One region of the Streptomyces sp. NPDC000410 genome, then DNA from elsewhere that is predicted to be linked to it. Evidence: predicted binding sites of a transcription regulator. Region 1 holds the regulator's gene; the other holds the start of a gene.
What was found. The regulator HspR, encoded in region 1, represses chaperone genes until heat shock. The targets are predictions, from matches to a motif close to TTGAGNNNNNNNNNCTCAA.

Region 1 (14,191 bases):
CGGCCGACTACACCATCACCGGCAACAACTGCGGCGGAGCGGTGCTGGCGCCGACCGGCACCTGCACGGTCACGGTCGCCTTCGCCCCCACCGCCACCGGACTCCGTACGGCGACGCTGTCGGTGGCGTCGAATGCCGGTACGAAGTCGGCGGCGCTCACCGGTACGGGCGTCACGGCGCCGGCCGAGAACACGGCCGATCTGCAGATCAAGGTGGACGCGCCGAAGCAGGTCGAGCCCGGGGAGCGGTACACGTACACGGTGACGGTGAAGAACAAGGGTCCGGCGGCGGCGCAGGGTGTGGTGGCCGCGTTGGATCTGCGGGGGAACAGGCGGGTGATCTCGGTGGTCTCGGTCAGTCCGCAGCCCAGTGGCGGCGGCGAGGCGGGGCTGAACCCGCAGCTGAACTACGTGGACTGGGAGATCGGCACGCTGGCGGCGGGCGAGGTGCAGCGGTTCCGGGTGAACGTGACCGCTCCGGACCGGGCGTCGACGGTCGAGGCGCTGGCGCGGGTCAAGAGCACCACCGAGGACCCGAGGCGCAGCAACAACAGCCAGCGGATTCTGACGCGCGTCGAGTGGCGTTGATGATCGACGGATGAGGCGTGAGGGATGAAGCGTGAGGGATGAGGCGTGAGGGATGAGGCGTGAGGGATGAGGCGTGAGAGATGAGGCGTGAGAGATGAGAGAGGCCCCGGCCGGAATACCGGCGGGGCCTCTCTCACACGCGTCGTACGGATCAGGTACGGATCAGATCGTGCCGAGCTTGATGATCGACAGCAGCGCGATCAGCTGGATCGCCGACGCGCCCAGCGCCTTCGGCCACGGCAGGTCGTGCGACCTGCTCACCATCGCGGTGAACAGCGCGCCCGCCGCCAGCCACGTCAGCCAGCCCACGACCTGGACCAGCGAGTTCTCGCCGCCCAGGAAGAGGGCGAAGAGCAGCCGGGGGGCGTCCGTGATGGACATGATCAGCATGGAGAGGCCGACCGTCGGCTGCCACGCGCCGTCGCCGCCGAGCTGGCGGGCCAGGGTGTGGGTGACCGCGCCGAGGATGAGCCCGCCGATGACGAAGGCCGTACCGGTGATGAGCACGGAGACGATCACCTGGGAGAACGGTGCGTTGATCGCCTCCTCGCGGGTCTGGTCGAAGCCGAAGAGCGCGAGCAGGCCGTAGAGGAACGACACGGACAGGGCCGGGCCCCAGACCGGGTAGTCGCGCATCTGGAGGAACGTCGGGCCCGGACGCAGCACGATGCCGCTCAGCAGGGCCTTCCAGGTCAGCCGAGGGCCCGCGGGCGCGGCGGTCGAGGCGCCGGCGCGGTAGGTGGCGCCGTTGCCGTAGGGGTCCTCGCCGATGCTGAACGCCGTGGTGTGACCGGGGGTGTTCGCATACGGGTCGCCGTGCCCGCCGTGGCCGCCGTGCCCGCCGTGACCGCTGGGGGCAGGGCCCGGGGCGCCGTAGCCGTACGGGTCCGGCTGCTGCTGGTACGGGTCGCCGAAGTACTCCGGCTCGCCGTGGCCGCCCGGCCCCGGGCCATGCCCGTGCCCCGGTCCCGGCCCTTGTGCCTGGGGCCACTGCTGCTGCGGGTACGGGGGCGCGGCAGGGGCGCCGCCGTACTGCTGCGGTCGTTGTTGTTGCTGCGGGGTGCGGTTGTTGTCCCGGCCGCGTCCGATCCTGAATCCAGCCACGCAATCGAACGTACCCGGTCGCGCGTTGTCAGGCGGCCACGAGCCCGGTAACCAGGGGCCTTTGCGGCCGAGCTGTGACATCCCCTAGGGGAACCCCGGGGGGTTTTCCCCAGGTCAGGTCAGGTCAGGTCAGTGGCTCAGCAGCGTGCACATACGCGTACAGGCACGCGTACGCATACGAAAGCGGCCGGTCCTGCCCCCGAGGCAGGTCCGGCCGCTCATCGATTCAGAAGGACGACTACTTCACGGGTTCCGGTTCCGGAGCCGGCTCGGTCTCCGAGTCACCCGCTCCCGGGTCCACCGGCGTCTTGACGGAGTCGAGCAGCAGCTGCGCCACGTCCACGACCTGGAGCGACTCCTTGGCCTGGCCGTCGTTCTTCTTGCCGTTGACCGAGTCGGTCAGCATGACGAGGCAGAAGGGGCAGGCCGTCGAGACGATGTCGGGGTTGAGCGACAGCGCCTCGTCCACGCGCTCGGTGTTGATGCGCTTGCCGATGCGCTCCTCCATCCACATGCGCGCACCACCGGCGCCGCAGCAGAAGCCGCGCTCCTTGTGGCGGTGCATCTCCTGCTGGCGCAGGCCCGGGACGGCCGACATGATCTCGCGCGGGGGCGTGTAGACCTTGTTGTGGCGGCCCAGGTAGCAGGGGTCGTGGTACGTGATCAGGCCGTCGACCGGGGTCACCGGGACGAGCTTGCCCTCGTCGATGAGGTGCTGGAGCAGCTGCGTGTGGTGGATGACCTCGTACTCGCCGCCCAGCTGCGGGTACTCGTTCGCGATCGTGTTGAAGCAGTGCGGGCAGGTCGCGACGATCTTCTTCGAGGACTTGGGCTTCTTGGTGCTCTCGTCCTCGTCGTCCTCGCCGAAGGCCATGTTCAGCATGGCCACGTTCTCCTGGCCCAGCTGCTGGAACAGCGGCTCGTTGCCGAGGCGGCGCGGCGAGTCACCGGTGCACTTCTCGTCGCCGCCCATGATCGCGAACTTGACGCCCGCCATGTGCAGCAGCTCCGCGAAGGCCTTGGTGGTCTTCTTGGCCCGGTCCTCCAGGGCACCCGCGCATCCGACCCAGTACAGGTAGTCGACCTCGGAGAGGTCCTCGACGTCCTTGCCGACGATCGGGACCTCGAAGTCGACCTCCTTGGTCCACTCGACGCGCTGCTTCTTGGCCAGGCCCCAGGGGTTGCCCTTCTTCTCCAGGTTCTTGAGCATCGTGCCCGCCTCGCTGGGGAAGCTGGACTCGATCATCACCTGGTAGCGGCGCATGTCGACGATGTGGTCGATGTGCTCGATGTCGACCGGGCACTGCTCCACGCACGCACCGCAGGTGGTGCAGGACCACAGCACGTCCGGGTCGATGACGCCGTTCTCCTCGACGGTGCCGATCAGCGGGCGCTCGGCCTCCGCCAGCGCGGCCGCCGGGACGTCGGCGAGGGCCTCGGCGGACGCCTTCTCCTCGCCCTCCATCGTCTTGCCGCCCCCGGCCAGCAGGTACGGGGCCTTGGCGTGCGCGTGGTCGCGCAGCGACATGATCAGGAGCTTGGGGGAGAGCGGCTTGCCGGTGTTCCAGGCGGGGCACTGCGACTGGCAGCGGCCGCACTCCGTACACGTCGAGAAGTCGAGGATGCCCTTCCAGCTGAACTGCTCGACCTGGGAGACGCCGTAGACGTCGTCCTCGCCCGGGTCCTCGAAGTCGATCGCCTTGCCGCCGGACGTCATCGGCTGGAGCGCGCCGAGGGCGGTGGAGCCGTCGGCGTTGCGCTTGAACCAGATGTTCGGGAAGCCCAGGAAGCGGTGCCAGGCCACACCCATGTTGGTGTTCAGCGAGACCGTGATCATCCAGGTGAAGGACGTGACGATCTTGAGCGCCGCGAAGAAGTAGGTGAGGTGCTGGAGCGTGCTCAGGCTCGTGCCGTCGAGCAGCGCGATCAGCGGGTACGAGGCGAAGAAGCCCGGCTCCCAGCTGGTGACGTGGTGCTGGGCGCCCTCCAGGGCACGCAGCGTCATGATGCAGACGCCGACGATGAGGATGACGGCCTCGACGAAGTACGCCTGGCCCGTCTTGGAGCCCGCGAAGCGGGACTTGCGGCCCGCCTTGCCCGGCCTGCTCAGCTGCCGGATCACGATCAGGGTCAGGATGCCGAGGACCGTCATCAGACCGAGGAACTCGGTGAAGATCTCGTACGGCAGCCAGTCGCCGATGATCGGGATCAGCCAGTCGGCCTGGAAGAGCTGGCCGAAGGCGTTGACGATCGTGAGCAGCAGCGAGAAGAAGCCCACCGCCACGAACCAGTGCGCCACGCCGACGACGCCCCAGCGGTTCATGCGGGTGTGGCCGAGGAACTCCTTGACCAGCGTGATGGTGCGCTGCGTGGGATCGCCGGTCCGGGTGCCCGCGGGCACCGGCTGGCCGAGCCGCACGAAGCGGTAGATCTGCGCGATGGCACGGCCGAACAGCGCGACGGCCACCACCGTGATGACCAGCGACACGATGATCGCGGCGAGTTGCATTGGGGCTCCTCGGGCCTGCGAGGTGGGAAGATCCAGCACTTACTAAGCGGTAACTTATTCAGTCCGTGCTGAGACTACCCACTTATTTCGCCGCACTGTAGCCGCGCAGGCGGTGATCTGCGTCGCTCAGGCCACCCTCAGCCGGGCCGCCCTCGGCGGGCGCGTGCAGCAAGGCCGGGAGGGTGCCGAGCAGCACCTTCAGGTCCAGCCCGATCCCATGGTGCTCCACATAGTGCTGATCGAGCAGCTCGGGCTCGTCCCACGGCAGTACCGAATGGCGCCGGAGCTGGGCGAGGCCGGTCAGGCCGGGCTTCACGCTCTGGCGCCAGCGCCTGCGGGCGCGCGGATCGCCGGGCCTGAGCGCCGCCGGGCCGACGAGGGACAGCTCACCCCGTACGACATGGGGCAGCCGGGAGAGCAGGTCGAGCCGCAGCCGGCGGGTGCGCAGCGAGCGGACGGTGATCGGGGCGCCGTGCAGTCCGGTCCGTGTCTCGCGTACGAAGGCGCCGCCGGGGGTGCGACGGAGCGCCGCCGCGAGCGCCGCCACCGTCACCAGGGGTGCGGTGAGGATCAACAGCGCCGAGCCGAGGGTGAGATCGAGAAGGCGCTTGGCTCGCATGAAGTCACCCGACCGTTCCGTGCGTTCCGTGCCGTGCCGTGCAAGTTCCGTGTGCGCGCGTATGCCTTGTGTGCGCGTGTGCGCCTTGTGTTTCTGTGGCTTTGTGTCTTTTCGTGCGCTTTATCTGAACCATGGCACGGTGGAGGGCCGGAAGTGTGGAGGCCGCGCCGGGGCGCACCATAGTTGAGTCGATCGGGCTCAGGTCTGTTGACTCGATGGGGCCGGTGGTGCATCCTTGAGCGAGTTCCACTCAAGTTCTCTGGAGGAATTGAAATGGCACGTGCGGTCGGCATCGACCTGGGCACGACTAACTCCGTCGTCAGCGTTCTGGAGGGCGGCGAGCCCACCGTCATCACCAACGCCGAGGGCGCCAGGACCACGCCGTCCGTCGTCGCCTTCGCCAAGAACGGTGAGGTGCTCGTCGGCGAGGTCGCGAAGCGTCAGGCGGTCACCAACGTCGACCGGACCATCCGGTCCGTGAAGCGTCACATGGGCACCGACTGGAAGATCGAGCTCGACGGGAAGAACTTCAACCCGCAGCAGATGAGCGCGTTCATCCTGCAGAAGCTCAAGCGGGACGCCGAGTCCTACCTGGGCGAGAAGGTCACCGACGCGGTCATCACCGTCCCGGCGTACTTCAACGACTCCGAGCGGCAGGCCACCAAGGAGGCCGGCGAGATCGCGGGTCTGAACGTCCTGCGCATCGTCAACGAGCCGACCGCGGCCGCCCTGGCCTACGGCCTGGACAAGGACGACCAGACGATCCTCGTCTTCGACCTCGGTGGCGGCACCTTCGACGTCTCGCTGCTGGAGATCGGCGACGGCGTCGTCGAGGTGAAGGCCACCAACGGTGACAACCACCTCGGTGGTGACGACTGGGACCAGCGCGTCGTCGACTACCTGGTGAAGCAGTTCCAGAACGGGCACGGCGTCGACCTGTCCAAGGACAAGATGGCTCTCCAGCGTCTCCGTGAGGCCGCGGAGAAGGCGAAGATCGAGCTGTCGTCCTCGACCGAGACGACGATCAACCTGCCCTACATCACGGCGTCCGCCGAGGGCCCGCTGCACCTGGACGAGAAGCTCACGCGCGCCCAGTTCCAGCAGCTGACCGCCGACCTGCTGGAGCGCTGCAAGACGCCGTTCCACAACGTCATCAAGGACGCGGGCATCCAGCTCTCCGAGATCGACCACGTCGTTCTCGTGGGTGGCTCGACCCGTATGCCGGCCGTCGCCGAGCTCGTCAAGGAGCTGACCGGCGGCAAGGAGGCCAACAAGGGTGTGAACCCGGACGAGGTCGTCGCCATCGGCGCCACGCTCCAGGCCGGTGTCCTCAAGGGTGAGGTCAAGGACGTCCTGCTCCTCGACGTGACCCCGCTGTCCCTCGGTATCGAGACCAAGGGCGGCATCATGACCAAGCTCATCGAGCGCAACACGACGATCCCGACGAAGCGCTCGGAGATCTTCACGACGGCCGAGGACAACCAGCCGTCCGTGCAGATCCAGGTCTACCAGGGCGAGCGCGAGATCGCGGCGTACAACAAGAAGCTCGGCATGTTCGAGCTGACCGGCCTTCCGCCGGCCCCGCGCGGCGTCCCGCAGATCGAGGTCTCCTTCGACATCGACGCCAACGGCATCATGCACGTGACCGCGAAGGACCTGGGCACGGGCAAGGAGCAGAAGATGACCGTCACCGGCGGCTCCTCGCTCGGCAAGGACGAGGTCGACCGGATGCGCCAGGAGGCCGAGCAGTACGCGGAGGAGGACCACCGCCGCCGCGAGGCCGCCGAGACCCGCAACCAGGCCGAGCAGCTCGTCTACCAGACCGAGAAGTTCCTCAAGGACAACGAGGACAAGGTCCCCGGTGACGTCAAGACCGAGGTCGAGACCGCTGTCACCGAGCTGAAGGAGAAGCTCAAGGCCGGCGAGGCCGGCGACGCCGACAGCACCGCGGAGATCCGCACGGCCACCGAGAAGCTCGCGGCCGTCTCTCAGAAGCTCGGCCAGGCCATGTACGCCGACGCGCAGGCCGGCCAGGCCGCGGGCGGCGCCGACGCCCCGCAGGGCGAGGCCAAGGCCGACGACGACGTCGTCGACGCCGAGATCGTCGACGACGAGAAGCCGAAGGGCGGCGCTGCCTGATGACGGAGGAGACCCCGGGCTTCGAGGAGAAGTCTGACGTCCCCTCCGGCGCCACTCCCGAAGACGCGGCGCAGGCCGCCTCCCCCTCCACGGAGGAGGGGGCGGCCCCCGCCGGGGACGCAGCGAAGACGGAAGACCCGACCGCGGGTCTGACGGCGCAGCTGGACCAGCTCCGTACCGCGCTCAACGAGCGCACGACGGACCTCCAGCGGCTCCAGGCCGAGTACCAGAACTACCGCCGGCGGGTCGAGCGGGACCGGGTCACGGTCAAGGAGATCGCTGTCGCGCAGCTCCTGACCGAGCTCCTGCCCGTCCTCGACGACATCGGCCGTGCCCGCGAGCACGGCGAGCTGGTGGGCGGCTTCAAGTCGGTGGCCGAGTCGCTGGAGACCACGGCGGCGAAGATGGGCCTCCAGCAGTTCGGCAAGGAGGGCGAGCCCTTCGACCCGACGATCCACGAGGCCCTGATGCACTCGTACGCGCCGGACGTCACGGAGACGACCTGCGTCGCGATCCTGCAGCCGGGCTACCGGATCGGTGAGCGGACCATCCGTCCCGCGCGGGTCGCGGTGGCCGAGCCCCAGCCGGGTGCGACGCCCAAGTCGGAGGACTCCGAGGAGTCCGCCGACAAGAAGGACAGTGAGCAGTAACAGCGGCAGGGCCGGCAGTACCTGGGAGGAGGGACGTCGATGAGCACGAAGGACTTCGTGGAGAAGGACTACTACAAGGTTCTCGGCGTCCCCAAGGACGCCACCGAGGCCGAGATCAAGAAGGCGTACCGGAAGCTCGCCCGCGAGTTCCACCCGGACGCCAACAAGGGCGACGCCAACGCCGAGGAGCGCTTCAAGGAGATCTCCGAGGCCAACGACGTGCTCGGCGACGCGAAGCGGCGCAAGGAGTACGACGAGGCGCGCGCCCTCTTCGGCAACGGCGGCTTCCGGGCCGGTGGTCCCGGCGCCGGCGGCTCGTTCAACTTCGACCTGGGTGACCTCTTCGGCGGCACCCAGGCCGGAGGCGGCGGCGCCGGCGGCTTCGGCGGCGGTCTCGGCGATGTCTTCGGCGGACTGTTCAACCGGGGCGCCGGGCCGGGTGCGCGGACGCAGCCGCGCCGCGGCCAGGACATCGAGTCCGAGGTGACGCTCAGCTTCACCGAGGCCGTCGACGGGGCGACCGTGCCCCTGCGGATGTCCAGCCAGCAGCCCTGCAAGGCCTGTTCGGGCACCGGCGACAAGAACGGCACACCGCGCGTGTGCCCGACCTGCGTCGGCACCGGCCAGGTCTCGCGCGGCGGCAGCGGATCGTTCTCGCTGACCGACCCCTGCGTGGACTGCAAGGGCCGCGGGCTCATCGCCCAGGACCCCTGCGAGGTCTGCCACGGCAGCGGTCGTGCCAAGTCGTCGCGGACCATGCAGGTCCGCATCCCCGCGGGAGTGAGCGACAGCCAGCGGATCCGGCTGCGCGGCAAGGGTGCTCCGGGCGAGCGCGGCGGCCCGGCCGGCGATCTGTACGTCGTCGTCCACGTCGACGCCCACCCGGTCTTCGGCCGCAAGGGCGACAACCTCACCGTCACCGTGCCGGTCTCCTTCGCGGAGGCGGCGCTCGGCGGCGAGGTGAAGGTGCCGACGCTCGGCGGGCCCCCGGTCACGCTGAAGCTGCCGGCCGGCACTCCCAACGGCCGTACGATGCGCGCCCGGGGCAAGGGCGCGGTCCGCAAGGACGGCACCCGCGGCGATCTGCTGGTCACCGTGGAGGTCGCGGTGCCCAAGGACCTGGGAGCCGAGGCGCGGGAGGCCCTGGAGGCGTACCGCGAGGCGACTGCCGACGAGGATCCGCGGGCAGAACTGTTCCAGGCTGCGAAGGGAGCGTGACGCGATGGACGGCCGGCGCCGTAATCCGTATCAGCTGACCGACGAGACTCCTGTGTACGTCATCTCGGTGGCGGCGCAGCTGTCCGGACTGCACCCGCAGACGCTGCGGCAGTACGACCGCCTCGGCCTCGTCTCTCCCGACCGTACGGCCGGGCGGGGCAGGCGCTATTCGGCCCGCGACATCGAACTGCTCCGCCAGGTGCAGGCGTTGTCGCAGGACGAGGGCATCAACCTGGCCGGCATCAAGCGCATCATCGAGCTGGAGAACCAGGTCGCGGCGCTCCAGCAGCGGGTCGCCGAGCTGTCGCAGGCCGTCGAGGGCGCTGCGGCGGCGATGCAGCAGCGCGAGGCGCAGGTGCACGCGTCGTACCGGCGCGATCTGGTGCCGTATCAGGACGTGCAGCAGGCGAGCGCGCTGGTCGTGTGGCGGCCCAAGCGTCCCGAGTAGCTCCATCGGTCCCCACCCGGTCCCCCGGAGGCTCACGGCGCCCTCAGAGGCGCTCACGGCGCCTCCTGAGGCCCGCAGCAGGCCCCGTAAGGATCCGTAAGGCCCCGCAAGGCCTCGCAGGCCCCTTCGCTTCGGCGGAGGGGCCTGCGTGCGCACGGAGAGGCTCGCGGGCGTCCGTGCGTCCGTGCGTGCGTGCGTACGGGCGGGGGCGGGCCTCAGCCGTCCTGCTCCAGGATCCCGGACTGGGCGATGAGATAACCCAGTTGCGCCCGCGAACCGCTGCCGAGCGCGGAGGCGAGCTTGGCGATGTGCGCCCGGCAGGTGCGGACGTTCATGCCGAGCCGGCGGGCGATCGCCTCGTCGACGTGGCCCTCGACGAGCAGCTTGGCGATGGAGCGCTGGACTCCGCTGACGCCGGTCACCGTGGGCTCGTACGTCACCGGGTCGTCGAGCGGGATGGCCTGCATCCAGAACTGGTCGAAGACGCCGACGAGATACTCCACCAGGCCCGGGTGGTGCAGCTCCAGCGCGACCTGGCGGTCCCGGCTGGCCGGCACGAAGGCGACCTTGCGGTCCACGATGATCAGCCGGTCGATGATCTCCTCCAGCGTGCGCACCTCGACCTCGGGCCCTATGCGCTCCAGATACGCCAGGGTGATCGGCTGATGGCGGGCGGTGTGCTGGTAGAGGGTGCGCATCCGGATGCCCCGGCCGAGGAGCGGTCTGACCCGGCGGAGCGCCTCGCCGAAGGTGGTCGCGCTGCGGCCGCTGCCGGGCTGGACGGTCAGCAGCTCCGACGTGCACTCGGCGACGACGCGGTCGAGGCTCGCGTTGATGCGGGCGAGCCCCTCGAGGACGGTGATCGCGTGGGTCGTCGAGGGGTCCTGGGCGCTGATGGTCATGAATGGCTCGAATGCGTCCGCAAGTTCGACGGTGAGGCGTCTACGCTCCTGGATTTCGTTCTCGATCGGCAGCAGCAGCTGGGCCAGCGCGGCGGAAGGCGGGACCGGACGGAGCCACTGGATGTCGTCGGGATCGGGACGCAGCAGGTCCAGGTCGATCAGGCAGGGTGCGCCGACCACCTCTCCGCGGGCTATTCGGCCGGTGCGCAGGGCGCTCGAGTACAACCGAGAACCTGCCTCGCACAGGTCAGCATGTGTATGAGGGTGCCCCTTGTTGTCCTGTTCTGACCGCATCTATACACCCCCAGGCTTTTGCAATACAGGAACATGATGCATTGGGTCAGTGGTGGAAACGTGGAGAGTGAGCCATCGTCGTGGCTGCGGGGGAGCCGTAGGAATCACTTTCAAGTGAGGTTGCTCGGTCATGGCCAAGAAGCTCATAAGCACCGTTGTTGGTGCCGCGCTCATCGCTGCTGCCGCGGTGGGAGTGGCGGCATCGGCCGAGGATCCCGGGTGGGGTCTGAGCACTGCCCGGCAGGTTGCCGCGGCGGCCGACCCGGGCTGGGGCGTCCAGGACCCCGGCTGGGGTGTCGTACGGGCCAAGGCGGCCGACCCGGGCTGGGGCGTCGCGCCCGCCGAGGTCGCCGACCCGGGTTGGGGGTCCGCGGAGGCATGACGGTTCCCGAGGATCCCCGCTTCCGCCGCGAGATGGCGACCGCGTACCGCTCCGGGTGGCACTTCATCGACCTCGTCACGGCGGTGCCGCATCGTGGCGATTCGTTGATGGTCACCCTCTTCGGCGAACCGGTGGTCATCAACCGTGGCGAGGACGAGGAGATCCGCGCCTACCGTTGCCTCCGGCGACCCCGCGGAGCGCCACAGCCCGTTCGCTGTGCCATCAGGTACGGCATGATCTTCGTCAATCTCGACCAGCGCGACCACCAGTTGGTCGAGCCGCAAGCCACCTCCGCCACCCCCCGCAGTGCCTGAGCGGTTCCCCCGTCGTTCAAGATCGCTCAGGCGCTTCCCCCACACAGCGGCGCCATCGTGGACCTGAACCACGATGGCGCCGCTGTGCCACGTTTTGTTTCCGGGGGCTGACGCCCCCGGACCCCCACCACTGCCCGGCCCCGGGGGCCCGGCGTCCCGTTTCGGGGCCGGCGTCCCGGCCCCCCGCCGACGTCCGGGCTACGCTCGGCCCATCGCGCGGGTCAGGGTGATTTCGATGACCACGCGGTCCGGGTTCGGGGTCGGGGTGCGGCCGTAGCGGGCGGCGTAGCGGGAGACCGCGTCCGCGACCACGTCCGGCTCGGTGCGGACCGTGGCGCGGCCCTCCAGGGTCGCCCAGCGGCCCTTGTCCACCTGGCAGACCGCGACCCGTGCCCCCTCCGGGCCGGCGGCCAGGACGTTGGCGACCTTGTGGCTGTGCTTGTTCGTGATGACGCGGGCGATGCCCCGCTCGCCGCCCTCCGGGTCGTACGTGACACCCACCGCGACGACGTGCGGACTGCCGTCCGGGCGCGGGGTGGTCAGGGTGCACATGTGGTACTCGCGCCAGAAGGCGAGGTACGAGGCGTCGGGATTGCGAGGGTCGATGGCCATGGGCGCGAACCTACCGGCGGTGGCCACCTTCGACCACCTTGAGCGAAATAGACTCAACTTTGTGTACGTTGTATGAGTCACATCGAGTCGACACCGATCGGAGGAGGAGGAACCGCACGTGGACGCCGAGCTGACCAACAGGAGCCGGGACGCGCTCAACGCCGCCACCACCCGGGCCGTGTCCGAAGGGCACGCCGACCTGACCCCCGCGCACCTGCTGCTGGCGCTGCTCGAGGGGCGGGACAACGAGAACATCATCGACCTGCTGGCCGCCGTCGACGCGGACCAGGCCGCCGTGCGGTCGGCCGCCGAGCGGCTGCTCGCCGCCCTGCCCAGCGTGACCGGGTCCACCGTGGCGCCGCCGCAGGCCGACCGGGACCTGCTCGCCGTCATCGCGGACGCCTCGCGGCGCGCGAAGGAGCTCGGCGACGACTACCTCTCCACCGAGCACCTGCTGATCGGCATCGCCGCCAAGGGCGGCCGGGCCGGCGAGGCGCTGGCGGCGCAGGGGGCCACGGACAAGAAGCTGGTGGCCGCGTTCGAGAAGGCAAGAGGAGGGCGCCGGGTGACCACACCCGACCCCGAGGGCCAGTACAAGGCCCTGGAGAAGTTCGGTACGGATCTCACGGCCGCGGCCAGGGACGGGAAGCTCGACCCCGTCATCGGGCGCGACCATGAGATCCGCCGCGTCGTGCAGGTGCTTTCGCGCCGTACCAAGAACAACCCCGTGCTGATCGGTGAGCCCGGCGTCGGCAAGACCGCCGTCGTCGAGGGCCTCGCGCAGCGGATCGTCAAGGGCGACGTGCCCGAGTCGCTGCGCAACAAGCGGCTGGTGGCACTCGACCTGGGCGCGATGGTTGCCGGTGCGAAGTACCGGGGCGAGTTCGAGGAGCGGCTGAAGACCGTCCTCTCCGAGATCAAGGAGAGCGAGGGGCAGATCATCACGTTCATCGACGAGCTGCACACGGTCGTCGGCGCGGGCGCCGGCGGTGACTCCGCGATGGACGCGGGCAACATGCTCAAGCCGATGCTCGCGCGCGGCGAGCTGCGCATGGTCGGCGCGACGACCCTCGACGAGTACCGCGAGCGGATCGAGAAGGACCCCGCTCTGGAGCGGCGCTTCCAGCAGGTGCTGGTGGCCGAGCCGACGGTCGAGGACACGATCGCGATCCTGCGCGGCCTCAAGGGCCGCTACGAGGCCCACCACAAGGTGCAGATCGCCGACAGCGCGCTGGTCGCGGCCGCGACGCTGTCCGACCGGTACATCACCTCCCGGTTCCTGCCCGACAAGGCCATCGACCTCGTCGACGAGTCGGCCTCCCGGCTGCGGATGGAGATCGACTCCTCACCCGTCGAGATCGACGAGCTCCAGCGTGCCGTCGACCGGCTGAAGATGGAGGAGCTCGCGCTCTCCAAGGAGACCGACGAGGCCAGCAAGCAGCGCCTGGAGAAGCTGCGCCGCGACCTCGCCGACAAGGAGGAGGAGCTGCGCGGCCTCACCGCCCGCTGGGAGAAGGAGAAGCAGGGCCTCAACCGGGTCGGTGAGCTGAAGGAGAAACTCGACGACCTGCGCGGCCAGGCCGAGCGCGCCCAGCGCGACGGCGACTTCGACACCGCCTCCAAGCTGCTGTACGGGGAGATCCCCGCGCTGGAGCGGGAGCTGGAGGCCGCGTCGGAGGCCGAGCAGGAGGCCGCGAAGGACACCATGGTCAAGGAGGAGGTCGGCCCCGACGACATCGCGGACGTGGTCGCTTCCTGGACCGGGATCCCGGCGGGCCGTCTGCTGGAGGGCGAGACCCAGAAGCTGCTGCGCATGGAGGAGGAGCTGGGCCGGCGGCTGATCGGCCAGGGCGAGGCCGTACGGGCCGTGTCGGACGCGGTACGCCGCTCGCGGGCCGGGATCGCGGACCCCGACCGCCCCACGGGCTCCTTCCTCTTCCTGGGCCCGACGGGTGTCGGCAAGACCGAGCTGGCGAAGGCACTGGCCGACTTCCTCTTCGACGACGAGCGGGCGATGGTCCGCATCGACATGTCGGAGTACGGCGAGAAGCACAGCGTGGCCCGGCTGGTCGGCGCGCCGCCCGGGTACGTGGGCTACGAGGAGGGCGGCCAGCTCACCGAGGCCGTCCGCCGCCGCCCGTACAGCGTCGTCCTGCTCGACGAGGTGGAGAAGGCCCACCCCGAGGTCTTCGACATCCTGCTGCAGGTCCTCGATGACGGACGGCTCACCGACGGCCAGGGCCGGACGGTGGACTTGCGCAACACCATCCTGATCCTGACCTCCAACCTCGGCAGTCAGTACCTCGTCGAGCCGCTGACCAGCGAGGAGGAGAAGAAGCAGCAGGTGCTGGAGGTCGTCCGGGCCTCCTTCAAGCCGGAGTTCCTCAACCGGCTCGACGACCTGGTCGTCTTC
Region 2 (14,191 bases), on a different contig from region 1:
CTTGAGCCAGCGGACCGGCTCGTAGGGGATGCGCAGGGCTTCGAAGATCTCGTCGTAGAAGCCGTCCTCGCCGAGGAGGTAGTTCGCGACGATCCGCAGGAACTCGCCGGAGGCGGCGCCCTGGATGACCCGGTGGTCGTACGTCGAGGTCAGGGTCATGACCTTGGAGATGCCCAGCTTGTTCAGGGTGTCCTGGGAGGTGCCCTGGAACTCGGCCGGGTAGTCCATCGAGCCGACGCCCATGATCACCGACTGGCCGGGCATCAGACGCGGCACGGAGTGCACGGTGCCGAGGCCGCCGGGGTTGGTGAGCGAGACGGTGACGCCGGTGAAGTCGTCCATCGTCAGCTTGTTGTTGCGGGCGCGCCGGACGATGTCCTCGTAGGCCTGCCAGAACTCGAAGAAGTTCAGCGTCTCGGCCTTCTTGATGCCGGCGACGACGAGCTGGCGGTCACCGTTCGGCTTCACGAGGTCGATGGCGAGGCCGAAGTTGACGTGCGGCGGCTTGACCAGGACGGGCTTGCCGTCCTTCTCGCCGTACGACCAGTTCATCGACGGCATGGCCTTGATCGCCTGCACCATCGCGTAGCCGATCAGGTGCGTGAAGGAGATCTTCCCGCCCCGGGCGCGCTTGAGGTGGTTGTTGATGACGATCCGGTTGTCGAAGAGCAGCTTCACCGGGACGGCGCGGACGGACGTGGCCGTCGGCAGCTCCAGGGAGGCGTTCATGTTCTTCGCGACGGCGGCGGAGGGGCCGCGCAGGGGGACGAGCTCGGGGCCCTCGGGGGCCTCCTTGGCGGGCGCGGCGGCCTTGGCGGGCGCGGCAGGGGCCGCGGGCTTCGCCGGGGCCGCAGCGGGCGCCGGGGCGGCGGCTGCGGGCTTCGCCGGGGCGGGAGCAGGCGCCGGAGCCTGTGCGGTGCCCGGCGTCTGCGCCGCGGGTGCGGCAGGTGCGGCAGGTGCCGCGGGGGTGGCAGGCGCCGGAGCCTGTGCGGTGCCCGGCGACTGCGCGGTGCCCGCGGCACCGGTCTGGGGGGGAGCGTCCGCGGCGGGGGGCGCCCCCGCGGCGGCGGACCCGGCGGCACCCGCGCCGCCCGGCTTGTAGTCGGCGAAGAAGTCCCACCAGGCGCGGTCGACCGAATTCGGGTCCTGGAGGTACTGCTGGTAGATCTCGTCGACGAGCCACTCATTGGGACCGAACGCGGCAGCGGGGTTCTTCCCCTGCCCGTCAGGGTCGGTCGAAGTGCTCGAGTTACTGGGGGACTGAGACGACACGGCGGCAACCGCCCTCTTCCGCTTCACAAGGTGATGGACAGCGGAAATAAAGGCTACGCCTCCGGGACCGGGAGGTGCAGACCGGGCGTCGCCATCGTCGCGCAAGTCACACCGAGGACCCGGTTTCGGCGTAGGAAATGGCGGGAAACAAGCGTGGTTCCCCTTCGGACCGGGTACGCGTCAGCGCGGCTGCGGCCCGCCGGCCCGCACCCATTTTTCACCTACACGCAGAAGCTGCGCTTCCGGTTCGAACCCTACGTCAACCGCGCTGCTGAGGGACTCCCGGAAGAGTGACCCGGATGCGGCACCCGCGTGCCGATTCGGCCACCCCGATGCGACCCCCGTGCAGCTCGACGGCCCAGCGGGCGATCGCCAGGCCCAGGCCCGTACCGCCGTCGCTGCCCGGCCCGTGCGGGGAAACGACGCTGCCCCGGTTGAACCGTTCGAACACCTTGTGGCGCTCCGACTCCGGGATGCCGGGACCCTCGTCCTGCACCTCCAGCTCCAGGGACTCGGGCCGGGTGCCGCGCCGGGCGCTGACCGTGACCCGGCCGTGCGGCGGGGAGTGCTTCACGGCGTTGTCGATCAGATTGGCCATCACCTGGTGCAGCCGCTCCGCGTCCGCGTGCGCGGTCAGCTCGGGCGGCTGCACCTCCAGGTGCAGATGGACGTCCTTGCGGGTGTGGTTCCCGGAGCCGGAGGTCAGCCCGCGCCGCCCGGCCGCCAGATTGGCCTCTTTCAGCACGCCCGACAGATACGGCCACACCTCGAAGCGCCGTGCTCGCAGCGAGACCACACCGTTGTCGAGCCGGGACAGATCCAGCAGCGTCTCGACCAGCCGGCCGAGGCGCTCGGTCTGTTTCAGCGCGGTGCGCATCGTCTCGGGATCGGCGGCGGAGACCCCGTCCACGACGTTCTCCAGGACCGCGCGCAGGGCCGCGATGGGGGTGCGCAGCTCGTGCGAGACGTTGGCCACCAGCTCCTTGCGGTGCCGGTCCACCGCCTCCAGGTCGTCGGCCATGCGGTTGATCGTGTTCGCGAGGTCGCCGAGCTCGTCGCGGCGGTCCGCGCCGCTCACCCGCCGGGTGTAGTCACCGTGGGATATCGACTTCGCCACGGTGTTCATCTCGTCCAGCGGGGCCGTCAGGCCGTGCCCCACGAACTGGGTGATCAGCAGCGTGGTGATCATCGCGAAGACGGTGATGTAGCGCAGCTCCGCCCCGGTCCTGAAGGCGACCAGCGCCAGGCCCGAGGTGATCAGCACCGAGACCACGACCAGGGCCCCGAGCTTGGTCTTGACCGAGATCTCCACCGACGCGAGCCGGGAGCGGAGGCGGCACGGACTCAGGCCGGGCAGCCTCGGCCGGCGCGGCCGGCTCATGGCGCCGGGGTCTCCAGGGCGTAGCCGACGCCGTGGACCGTACGGATCCGCTCGGCGCCGATCTTCCGGCGCAGCGCCTTGATGTGGCTGTCGACCGTCCGCGTACCCGAGGCATCGGCCCAGTCCCAGACCTCGGCGAGCAGCTGCTCGCGCGAGAGGACCGCGCGAGGCGTGTTCGCCAGGCAGACCAGCAGGTCGAACTCGGTCGGGGTGAGGTGGACGTCCTCGCTCCTGACCCGGACCCGGCGCTGGGCGTGGTCGATCTCCAGCTCGCCGAGGCGCAGGATGCCGCTGCGCGGCGTCACGGCGGCCAGCGCGGCACGCTCGACCCGGCGCAGCAGGACGTGCACGCGCGCGGCGAGCTCGCGCATCGAGAACGGCTTGGTCATGTAGTCGTCCGCGCCGACGCCGAGCCCGACCAGCATGTCGGTCTCGTCGTCGCGGGCCGTGAGCATCAGCACCGGCACCGGCCGCTGAGCCTGCACCCGGCGGCAGACCTCCAGCCCGTCGAAGCCGGGCAGCATCACGTCGAGGACCATCAGATCGGGCTGCCAGGCCTCGGCGGCCTCGACCGCCGCCGGGCCGTCCGTCGCCGTCTGGACCAGGAAGCCCTCGGCGCGCAGCCGGGCTCCGATGGCCTCGACGATGGTGGCGTCGTCCTCGACCACCAGCACCCGGCGCTGGGCACTGGCCGTCGCATACGACGCGGCGCCGTTATTGCTGGTGTGTGTCTGCTCCATCGCCCCGCCCCTGTCGCGCACTGCGAGCTGCGTGTAGATCGGTCTGTCAGGTCAGTCAGCGTAAAGGCATCGCTCGCGTCCCGGCTACGCAGGGCGAACAGCGAGGTGGACCACGTCCGGTACGCCTCGGGCAACGCGGATCTCTTCCGTCCTTACCCCGTTGAATCCGGCATTCCGCAATGACTCTTCGAAATCGCCGGAGGGCCTGGCCGACCATACGGCGAGCACTCCGCCGGGGGCCAATCGCCGTGCGCAGGCGGCGAGTCCGGCGGGTGAGTACAGGCTCGCGTTGTCCTCGGTGACGGTCCAGTCGGGGCCGTTGTCGATGTCGAGGCAGAGGGCGTCGTACGTGTCTGAAGCGTTATGGACGTACGAGACGAGGTCCGTGTGGATGATCTCGGCCCGGGGGTCGGCGAGGGCGTCGGCGGTGATCGAGGAGAGCGGGCCTGACACGTGCCAGTCGATGATCGCCTGCTCGCGTTCGACGACGGCGATACGGCCCCAGGCGGGGTTGGCGGCGGCATGGGCGAGGGAGAAGCCGACGCCGAGCCCGCCGATCAGCACGGAGGGCCCGGCGGTCGCGATGGCCCCGGTGGTCCCGGTCGGCGGGTCGGGGCGGTCGGCGAGCGTGTCCAGGGCCGCGTCGATCAGCAGGCGTTCCGAGCGGCCGTCCGAGGTGTCCATCAGGAAGCAGCCGTTGGCGATGATCTCGTGGACGTCCCCGTCCGGGCCGCGGCGTCGCCGCAGGACGACCTCGCCGTACGGTCCTTCGCGCCGGTCGAGCGTCCGGGGGCCTGGGACATCGGTGATATCGCTGGGCAGAACCATGATCTCCAGGTTACTGAGCCGGGGCGGCCGCCCGCTGCGTCATCCGCCTTCCGGACGGGCCCCGCGCCACACGTACAGCGCGCCCCCGGCGACGTACGCGGACAGCGCCACCACCCATGCCGCGACCTGGGGGCCCGGCTGCATCGGCCAGGCCCACACGGCCGCCGCGCCGCCCGGGACGCCGGGCGCCGCCAGATAGACCGCGCTGAGGTACGCCGTCAGGGGCAGCCAGCTGATCCGCGCCCCCAGCAGCGCCGCCGTCCCCGCCGTCACTCCTGCCGCGCCGAGCAGGTTGCGCACCATGGCCGGGGCGCCGAACTCCTCCGGATGCCCGGGTACGGAGAGCGCCAGCACTAGTCCCGCGAACGCGGTGAGCCCGAGCAGTTGGCGCAGCCTGCGCGGCGGCCAGGGGCGTACGGCCGTACGGTCCAGCTCGTCGGAGTGCGTGAACAGACTCGTACCGATGGCCGAGGCGGCGAGCAGGGGTGCGAGTACGACGACGGGGACGCGTGCGGTGTGGTCGAACGCCTCCGATGCCTGAAGGCGCCAGGCGCACCACGCGGCGGCGACGGCGGTGGTGACGAGGACGGAGAGGGTGACGGGGAGGGCGCGGGAGCGGGCGTGGAGCAGGGGAAGTCTCATGGGAACTCTCATGGGACGGGCACCTGCGCGGCGTCGCAGCGGTCGGCGGACAGGTAGCGGGCGAGGTAGGCGCGCTGGTCGGCGGGGGACTTGGCTTCGAGGCGGGCGAGGTGGCGGAGCTCGGCGGGGCCCAGGATCGGGCCGAGGCCGTCGGCGGGGGAGAGCCATGCGCCGACCGCGTTGTTGACGGCCAGGGCCCGTTCCCAGTCCGGCGCTTGGAAATCGGCGTCCTCGCAGGACTCTGAGAACAGGTGGTCCACCGCCGAGTCGGCGTACGCGACGGGGTCCTTCAGCCGCCCGCGTACGGAGTCGAACGCGGGCGGGGGCAGTTGGGCCTCGCCCTCGGCGGGGTTCGGGTCGACCCAGCGGGTGGGCGCGCCGGGGACGCCCCGGAGCCGGGCGTTCAGCGGGGCGAGGGCCGCCGAGACGGCGGGCAGCAGGGCGCGGTCGACCGCGCTGACGCAGACCTGCGGGGTGCCGTCGTCACAGACGGGGCGCGCGGCCCACGGGTCGGGGCGCCACAGCCCGTCCCCGGTCTGCGCGATGAGGACGGCGGCGGCGCAGGCGGCGGTGAGCGGGACGAGCGCGGTGGCGCGGCGGCGGGCGGCGTAGGCGAGCAGTACGGCGGCGGCGAGGCCCCCGGCCCAGACCATGCTCACCGGCCCGAACCACCAGACGGGCCGGTCCAGGAAGTAACTGTGCTGGTTGGCGGGATTCAGCCAACGGGCGGGTGGCTCGCTGTAGTTCGGGTAGGCGAGGCCGACGTAGGTGACGACGGCCAGCAGCGGCGCGGTGAACCGCCAGGGGATCGCCCTGCCCAGGACGAACCCGACGGTCCCGAGCGAGGCCAGGACCACCGCGTCGGCGGCGACCAGCTCCAGGTGCGGGGCGCCGCCGCTGACGTACGGCCAGGTGGCGAGGAGGCAGCCCGCGGCGGCGATCAGGTACCCGACGGCGGGCCAGAGAGCGATGGGCGCGGCGGCGAGCAGCGTCTGCCGCAACGGGCTGCCGGGCAGCGAGGCCCGCCAGGCTCCCGTGCCGCGCCGCCGCTCCCGCCCGCCCTGCCAGCACCCGGCCGCCACGGCGAGCGGCCCGCAGAGCAGCACGCCGGCGACCCGGAGGAGGTCGGTCGCGTCGGTCCAGCGGTTCTGCCAGCCGTTGACATAGTCGGCCTTCCCGTACATGGCCACGGCGACGACGACGGCGGTCCCGGCCCCGGCCCAGGGCCCGACGCCGCGCCGTAGCTCGGTGCGCAGGGCGCGCGGCGCCCGCCGCCGCGCGTGCGGGGTGCCGGGGGCGGTGGGTGTGCCGTGTGGCGTGGTGGTGGTGTCGGAGGCGGGCGGTGCTGCGGGCGCGGGAGGCCTGGGAGAGGAGTCGTGTGTCGTCATCGGGAGGCTCCCGTCGGGCCGGCCGGTGCCGCGTCGGCGGCGCGGGAGCGGTGGGTTCGGAGGGCTGTCGTGTAGCCGCGTTCGATGGCGTTGGCCGTGTCGTCCGCCGAGTCCTCGCCCAGCGCGGTGAGTTCGTCCGTCGTGCCGCGGAAGGCGACCCGGCCCGCGTCGAGGAGGGTCACCTCGGTACAGGCCGCCGCGACGTCCTCGACGAGGTGGGTGGAGACGATCACGGTGGAAGCGGTGCCCACGTCGCGGAGCAGTGCTCTGAATTCGACCCGCTGCTCCGGATCGAGACCGGCCGTCGGCTCGTCCAGCAGCAGCAACTCCGGTTCGTTGACGATCGCCTGGGCGATGCCGACGCGCCGCACCATGCCGCCCGAGAGCGTCTTCACCTTCGCGTCGATCCGGGCGGTGAGCCCCACCCGGTCGACCGCGCGCTCCACGGCGGCGGGGACCAGGGCCGGGTCCATGTCCTTCAGCCACGCGACGTACGCGACGAACTCGCGCACCGTGAAGCCCGGGTAGTAGCCGAAGTCCTGTGGCAGATAGCCGAGCCGCCGCCGGATCTCGGTGCGATCGCGGGGCGCGGCGGCATCCCTGCCGAGCAGTTCCACGCGCCCGGCGGTGGGCGCGGCGACGGTCGCCAGGACCCGGATGAGCGAGGTCTTGCCCGCGCCGTTCGGGCCGAGCAGGCCGTGTACGCCGGAGCCGAAGCCGAGCCGGACCGCGTCGAGCGCCACGGTGCGGCGGTGCCGGACCGTCAGCTCGTCGACGGCGACGGTGTGGACGGAGTTCACGGGTTCCCCCAGTGTCCGAAGGACGGATAGTCGAACGCCCGCCTGCGCAGGGCGAGCAGCCCCGCGCAGGCGGCGGCCGCGGCGGCCCAGACGGTCTGGGCCGCCGGGCCGGAGACGTACGGGGCGATGCGGCCGGTGAGTTCGGCGGCCGGTGCGGTGAGCAGCCGGCCGGCCAGCAGCGCCGGGCCGAGGGTCGCGCCGAGCCAGCCGACGGCGAGCACCGAGGCGGCCGTGCGGCACCCCACGTAGGAGCCGAGCGCGAGCGCCGCGAGGGTGAGCGCGAGTCCGGGCAGCAGCCAGGCGGCCGCGCCCGGCGCACCGGTCAGCGGCGGCAGCAGCGCTCCCGAGGCCGTCAGCAGCGGCACGCTCACCGCCAGCACGGTGGCGGTCCGCGTCAGCAGCAGGCGCAGTCCGCCCGCCGGGGTCGAGGCGGCGACCTCGTGCATCGGGTCGGCGTGGCGCCCGTACGACACCGCCACCCCGGCGAGCGGCAGCACGGGCGCGACGGCCAGCAGCAGCGGCCGCGCCCCCGTGAACCCGGCCCCGTACGCCAGCCCCACGGCCCCCACGACCACCAGCGCGAGCGCGACGAGCCAGGCCCCGTGCAGGGCCGGTCCGACGATCCAGGCCCGCCTCGCGGCCCATCGGGCGCGGCCGCGGCCCATCGGGCCCTGCCGCACCGCGTGCCCCTCGGCCGCGGCCGAGGCCGCCCCTGCCGCCTCCGTCAGGAGTGCCGTACGGACCGACTCCAGCACCGTCCCCGCCGAGGTCGCGCGGACGGCGGCCGAGACGCGTGCGGCGCAGGCGGCGCAGGATTCGACGTGCTTCTCCAGGGACCAGGCGTCCGGGTCGGGGAGCGTCCCGGCGGCGTAGCGGCCGGCCAGGGCGTCGGTCACATGCCAGTCGCGGGTCCGCCGGTCACGGGCGCGGCCGTCGCTGTCGTGGGCGGCGTCATGGGCGCCGCCACGAGCACCGTCGCGGTCGCCGTCGCGGTCGCCGTCACTGGCGCGGGCGCGGGCGCGGTCGAGGGCGCCGTCGCGTTGGCGGGCGCCGTCACGGGCGCCTTCACGAGCACCGTCGCGGTCGCCGTCACTGGCGCGGACGCGGTCACGGGCGCCGTCGCGGGCAGTCATGCGGTGCCTCCCAGGGGGTCGGCGGCGGGCGCCAGGTGGGCGAGGGTGGCGCGCAGTTCGCGGCGGGCGCGGCGAGCGCGGGTCTTGACGGTGCCCTCGGGTATGCCGAGGAGGCGCGCGGCCTCGCGGGTGGTCAGACCGTCGATGACCGTGGCGCGCAGGACGTCCCGCAGCTCGGGCGAGATGCGGTCGAGGGCGGCGCCCACATCCCCGTACTCCAGTCCCGCCAGCACCCGTTCCTCCGCCGACGGCACGGACGGGGCCGGGAGCCGGTCGACGGGCGCCGGTTCGTCGGCGGTACGCCCCTGGGCGCGCCGCGCGTCGACGAGGCGGCGGGCCGCGATGGTCCAGAGCCAGCCGCCCGCCTCGCCGCCGCGGTGCGAGGCGGCGGACCGCCAGACGGTGACGAAGGTGTCCTGGAGGACTTCCCGTACGGTCTCGGGGTCCGCGCAGCGGCGGGTCAGACGGGCGTGCAGCCAGCCCGCGTGCCGGTCGTAGAGCGCGGCGAGCGCGTCCGCGTCCCGGTGCGTCGCGACGCGGCGCAGCAGTGCCGCGTCGTCACCGTCACCGTCCCGGTCTTCGTCCCGGTCCTCGCCCTTGGGGCGCAACAGTCTCACGCACTCTCTATCGCTCGGAGCGCGCCAACCGGTTCTCCTGTTCGCCTGTGTTCTCCTGTGTCGCACGCCATAGGCGGGGAGTTGGACGACGTGCGGGGTGATCGCGTTGGCTGGGGAGCGTACGGGCCGTCGATCCTAAGGAGCCCTCGCGTGGTGCGGCGGCCCGAGTCATCCGACCGCGGTCTGCCGGGTTCGCCCGCGCGGCTCCTGCCCACCCCGGCCGGAACCCCGTTCACCTTCTGCTACGCGCTCGTCCTCGTCGCCACCTCCCTGTACGCCGAGTACGGCGATCCGGCCACCGTCTCCGCCCTGTTGCGCGGTTCCAGCACGGATGTCGCCCATCTGGCCGTCGCCCCGATGCTCGTGCTCGTCGCCAGCGCGCTGTGGGTCGCGGGCGGACTCGCGTCACCGCTCGCCGTCGTCTTCCTGTTCGTGCTCACCGCGCTGGAGCGCCGGATCGGTGCGTGGCGCGCCGCCGGGGTCTTCCTGGGCGGGCATGTCGTGGCGACCCTCGCCACGGAGATCCCGGTCGGGCTCCTTGTCGCGGCCGGGCAGTTGCCCGGATCCTCCCTGCACCGGCTCGACTACGGCATCAGTTTCGGCCTGCTGGCGAGCGTCGGTGCGCTGGCCGGGCTGTTCGCCCCGGTGCCACGGGCCGTGGTCCTCGGGTGGGTGTCGGTGGTGCTGCTGGGCAATCTCCTGGCCTTCGAGGACCCGCTCGCCGACGCGGGCCATCTGCTGGCGCTTCTCGTCGGTGTGGCGAGCCTGCCCGTCGTACGACGCGGGGCGTACAGCGAAGAGCCATGCGGGTGATGAAGGAGTTGATATACGAGCAAATCGGATTTTTGGGGCGCAAAGTGTACGCGTCCGCGTCTCTTCGCAACAGGAGAACCGCATGCCCTCCATGCCCCGACTGTCACGTGCAGCCGTGCGTAGCCTGGCCGTCGCCACCACCATCGTGGCCGCGGCGGCCGCCACGTGCGCCCCCTCCCAGGCCGCCCATCCCGCCCAGTCGTCCCACCAGTGCGTGGTCAACGGCGAGGCGGTGCCGCCCAGCGACACCGTCTACGGCACGCCCGGAAACGACATCATCGAGTGTGAGAACGACGTCGAGAACGTCGTCATCTGGGGCGGTGAGGGCGACGACAGTATCCGGGTCAAGGGTCTGATCATCGACTCGCAGGTCCTCGGTGGGGACGGCAACGACACCATCCAGACCTCGCACCTGCTGCCGCGCGAGTCGTTCTCCACGGTCCGGGGGAACGCCGGCAACGACACCATCATCGTCGCCACGGTGATCGGTACGGCCGACGCCGAGGCCACGGTCTACGGCGACCAGGGCGAGGACAAGATCACCGTCGGCAGCGTCTTCGGCGCGCCCGGCTCGCACGCCCGGGGCGGCGGCCAGGTGTTCGGCAACGACGGCGCCGACAAGATCTACACCGGGACCATCGACTTCGGCGGCCGCGTCCTCGGCGGCAGCGAGAACGACCTCATCGAGGCCAAGGCCGTCGGCCCCGAGGCCGGCGGCGAGATCCAGGGCGGACCCGGCGCCGATGTCATCACCGGCCCCGAGGGCAAGGTGCTGAGCGCCGGACCCGGCTGGGGCGTCGTGGACGGCGGCCTCGCCATGGACACCTGCAAGGTCGTCCACTCCAACCCGCAGCGGGCGCGCAGCACCATCGCCAGCTGCCCCTGATCGGGCATCGCTCGCCTGCCCGTCTGTCTGTCGTCTGTCTGTCTGTCGTCACCGGCCGGGTGGCCTCCCGTTTTCCTCTGGGAGGCCACTCGGCCTTCGCGTGTCCCCGTCGGCGGTGTTCGCCGTGATCGCTCACGGCGAACACTCCCGGGGGAACATCCGGCGACCCTTCTGCATTGAGTCGGTACAGCTCAACTTGACTGCTGAAGGGGAGATCATGGCTGCTGAGTCCTCGGCCCACAACAACGCCCTCACCCTGCCGGTGCTTCCGCTCGACGACGAGGTCGTGCTGCCCGGAATGGTGGTACCGCTCGACCTCTCCGACGCCGATGTCCGCGCCGCGGTCGAGGCCGCCCAGGCCGCCGCCCGTGCGGAGCCGGGCAAGCCCAGGGTGCTCCTCGTGCCGCGGATCGACGGGACGTACGCCGCGACCGGTGTGCTCGGCACCGTCGAACAGGTCGGCCGGCTCTCCGACGGCGACCCCGGCGCGCTCATCCGCGGGCGTGGCAGGGTGCGGATCGGCGCGGGTACGACCGGTCCCGGCGCGGCCCTGTGGGTCGAGGGCACCCGGGTCGAGGAGAGCGTGCCCGATCCTCTGCCCGGCCAGGTCGCCGACCTCGTCAAGGAGTACAAGGCCCTCGCCACGAACTGGCTGAAGAAGCGCGGCGCCTGGCAGGTCGTGGACCGCGTCCAGCAGATCGACGACGTGTCCGCCCTCGCCGACAACTCCGGCTACTCGCCGTTCCTGACCACCGCCCAGAAGGTGGAACTGCTGGAGACCGCCGACCCGGTCGCCCGGCTCAGGCTCGCCACCGAGCAGCTCCGCGAGCACCTCGCCGAGCAGGACGTCGCCGAGTCCATCGCCAAGGACGTCCAGGAGGGCGTCGACAAGCAGCAGCGCGAGTTCCTGCTGCGCCGCCAGCTCGAAGCCGTACGCAAGGAGCTGCGCGAGCTGAACGGCGAGTCCGAGGGCGACGAGACCGACGACTACCGGGCCAGGGTCGAGTCCGCCGACCTCCCCGAGAAGGTCCGCGAGGCCGCCCTCAAGGAGGTCGAGAAGCTGGAGCGGTCCAGCGACCAGAGCCCCGAGGGCTCCTGGATCCGCACCTGGCTCGACACCGTCCTCGAACTGCCGTGGAACGAACGCACGGAGGACGCGTACGACATCCAGGGCGCCAAGGCGACCCTCGACGCCGAGCACGCGGGCCTCGACGACGTGAAGGAACGGATCACCGAGTACCTGGCGGTGCGCAAGCGCCGCGCCGACCGGGGCCTCGGCGTGGTCGGCGGACGGCGCGGGGGCGCGGTCCTCGCGCTCGTCGGCCCGCCCGGCGTGGGCAAGACCTCGCTCGGCGAGTCCGTCGCCCACGCGATGGGACGCAAGTTCGTCCGGGTCGCGCTCGGCGGCGTACGGGACGAGGCGGAGATCCGCGGCCACCGGCGTACGTACGTCGGCGCGCTGCCCGGCCGTATCGTCCGCGCCATCAAGGAGGCCGGGTCCATGAACCCGGTGGTCCTGCTCGACGAGATCGACAAGGTCGGCTCCGACTTCCGGGGCGACCCGGCGGCCGCGCTGCTGGAGGTGCTGGACCCGGCGCAGAACCACACCTTCCGCGACCACTACCTGGAGGTCGAACTCGACCTGTCCGACGTCGTCTTCCTGGCGACGGCGAACGTGCTGGAGGCCATCCCGGAGGCACTGCTCGACCGGATGGAACTGGTCAGGCTCGACGGGTACACCGAGGACGAGAAGGTCGTCATCGCCCGCGACCACCTGCTCCCGCGCCAGCTGGAGCGGGCCGGCCTGGCCGGTGGCGAGGTGACCATCGACGAGTCCGCGCTGCGCAAGCTGTCCGGCGAGTACACCCGCGAGGCGGGCGTGCGGAACCTGGAGCGGGCCATCGCGCGACTGCTGCGCAAGGTCGCGGCCCAGCACGAACTGGGCGAGCGGGAACTGCCGTTCACCGTCACGGACGGGGAGCTGCGCGGGCTGATCGGGCGCCCCCACCACGTCCCCGAGTCCGCCCAGGACCCCGCCGAGCGCCGAACGGCCGTGCCCGGCGTGGCGACCGGGCTCGCGGTCACCGGCGCGGGCGGCGACGTGCTGTACGTGGAGGCGTCGCTGGCCGACCCGGAGACGGGCGGGGCGGGGCTGACCCTGACCGGCCAGCTCGGCGACGTGATGAAGGAGTCCGCGCAGATCGCGCTCTCCTTCCTCCGCTCGCACGGAGCCGAGCTGGAACTGCCGGTGACGGGGCTGAAGGACCGGGGCGTGCACATCCACTTCCCGGCGGGCGCGGTCCCCAAGGACGGCCCGAGCGCGGGCATCACGATGACGACGGCGCTCGCGTCGCTGCTGTCGGGCCGGCTGGTCCGTACGGATGTGGCGATGACCGGTGAGGTGTCGCTGACCGGGCGGGTGCTGCCGATCGGCGGCCTGAAGCAGAAGCTGCTGGCCGCGCACCGGGCGGGGACCACGACCGTCGTGATCCCCAAGCGGAACGAGGCGGACCTGGACGACGTCCCGGCCGAAGTCCTGGAGAAGCTGGAGGTCCACCCGGTGACCGACGTCCGCCAGGTCCTGGAGATCGCCCTCGCCCCGGCGGAGGTCCCGGTGGCGGCGGCCGCGTAACCCTCGGGCGGGGCCGTCGAGCGGGCCCCACCGGCCCCTTCGGCTGACGGGCCGGGCCCGGCACCTCGCCGGGCCCGGCCCGCCCGCGTGTCCTCCCTCGGCCTCGACCGGGACCGCGTGGCGCGGGTCGGAGGGGCGAGGGTCGCGTCAACCGGCTGCGGGCCACCACCTGGGTCAGAACTCCGTTCGCGGACGGCTCCTCGACCTCCTCGGGGTCCAGGTCCCGGCACCGACCTTCGATCACTCCGGTGTGAACTCGTACTGCACCTCGTACAGGTGACCCGCCTTGACCATCACCGTGGCTTCAACGGGGCGCTCGTGGTCGGTGAAAACCACACGCAATGTACGCAACACGGGGAGATTGCCCGGGAGTTGGAGTGCCTGGTACTGCTCCTGCGTCGGAACGCGGGCGGAGACCCGGTCCACGCTCAGCCGGGGCGGGTGGCCGAGTTCGGCGAGAAACGTGGGCGTGCCGCCCTGGATCCTGCGACGCTCCGCCAGACGGGTGCCAACCGCGATCTCCAGCGGGTAGTAGGACATGACCAACTCTGCGGGCTGGTCGTCGATGGTGAGCACCTGCGAGCGGAGCAGCGCGGTGCCGCCCGCCGCCAGGTCGAGGGCGTCAGCGACATCCGAGGGCGGGGTCGCCTCCGTCACATCGAGCAGCCTGATATGCGCTCGGGCTCCGGCTTTGGTCGCTTCGCTCAGCCAACGGTACGGTTCGCCCTGCTCAGCCGGTGCCATGTACGAGGCGGGCCGTATGGTTCGCTGCCGGTGTTCGCGTACCGTCACCGCCGCGCCCGCGCGGCCGACCACGAGACGCTCGCTCTTGAGGAGTTGCAGCGCCTTCTGGACGGTGGCGTTCGACGCGTCGAAACGGTCCTTCAACTGCGTCGTGGAGGGCAGCTTGGCGCCCGGTGCCAGGTCACCGCTCATGATTTCGTCGCGCAGGTCGGCGGCGATCCGCTCGTGGAGGGAACGGCGGTCGAACTCGTCCGCGGCGGTCATCGGCACGTCATCCGATCCTGATCTCGTAGCGCAGGCGCTGCATGTGCGCGG

Region 2: a site for HspR is predicted at 10,677-10,695, ahead of lon (endopeptidase La). Genes of this name have one in related genera too.

The regions. Positions count from the first base shown of each region.
Region 1 is NZ_JBEPDM010000024.1:39,753-53,943, reverse strand. Features, by position in the region: gene ABT342_RS23110 (choice-of-anchor D domain-containing protein) at 1-587, shown strand, start outside; gene ABT342_RS23105 (Yip1 family protein) at 750-1,691, opposite strand; gene ABT342_RS23100 ((Fe-S)-binding protein) at 1,930-4,200, opposite strand; gene ABT342_RS23095 (sugar transferase) at 4,283-4,819, opposite strand; gene dnaK (molecular chaperone DnaK) at 5,093-6,958, shown strand; gene grpE (nucleotide exchange factor GrpE) at 6,958-7,608, shown strand; gene dnaJ (molecular chaperone DnaJ) at 7,648-8,826, shown strand; gene ABT342_RS23075 (heat shock protein transcriptional repressor HspR) at 8,831-9,274, shown strand; gene ABT342_RS23070 (helix-turn-helix transcriptional regulator) at 9,490-10,470, opposite strand; gene ABT342_RS23065 (hypothetical protein) at 10,601-10,852, shown strand; gene ABT342_RS23060 ((2Fe-2S)-binding protein) at 10,849-11,166, shown strand; gene ABT342_RS23055 (pyridoxamine 5'-phosphate oxidase family protein) at 11,365-11,778, opposite strand; gene clpB (ATP-dependent chaperone ClpB) at 11,897-14,191, shown strand, end outside.
Region 2 is NZ_JBEPDM010000038.1:59,699-73,889, forward strand. Features, by position in the region: gene ABT342_RS28630 (multifunctional oxoglutarate decarboxylase/oxoglutarate dehydrogenase thiamine pyrophosphate-binding subunit/dihydrolipoyllysine-residue succinyltransferase subunit) at 1-1,272, opposite strand, end outside; gene ABT342_RS28635 (HAMP domain-containing sensor histidine kinase) at 1,532-2,653, opposite strand; gene ABT342_RS28640 (response regulator transcription factor) at 2,650-3,393, opposite strand; gene ABT342_RS28645 (spermidine synthase family protein) at 3,478-4,221, opposite strand; gene ABT342_RS28650 (hypothetical protein) at 4,261-4,863, opposite strand; gene ABT342_RS28655 (hypothetical protein) at 4,872-6,251, opposite strand; gene ABT342_RS28660 (ABC transporter ATP-binding protein) at 6,248-7,051, opposite strand; gene ABT342_RS28665 (zf-HC2 domain-containing protein) at 7,048-8,184, opposite strand; gene ABT342_RS28670 (RNA polymerase sigma factor) at 8,181-8,801, opposite strand; gene ABT342_RS28675 (rhomboid-like protein) at 8,859-9,614, shown strand; gene ABT342_RS28680 (hypothetical protein) at 9,730-10,500, shown strand; gene lon (endopeptidase La) at 10,718-13,132, shown strand; gene ABT342_RS28690 (GntR family transcriptional regulator) at 13,373-14,140, opposite strand; gene ABT342_RS28695 (GntR family transcriptional regulator) at 14,148-14,191, opposite strand, start outside.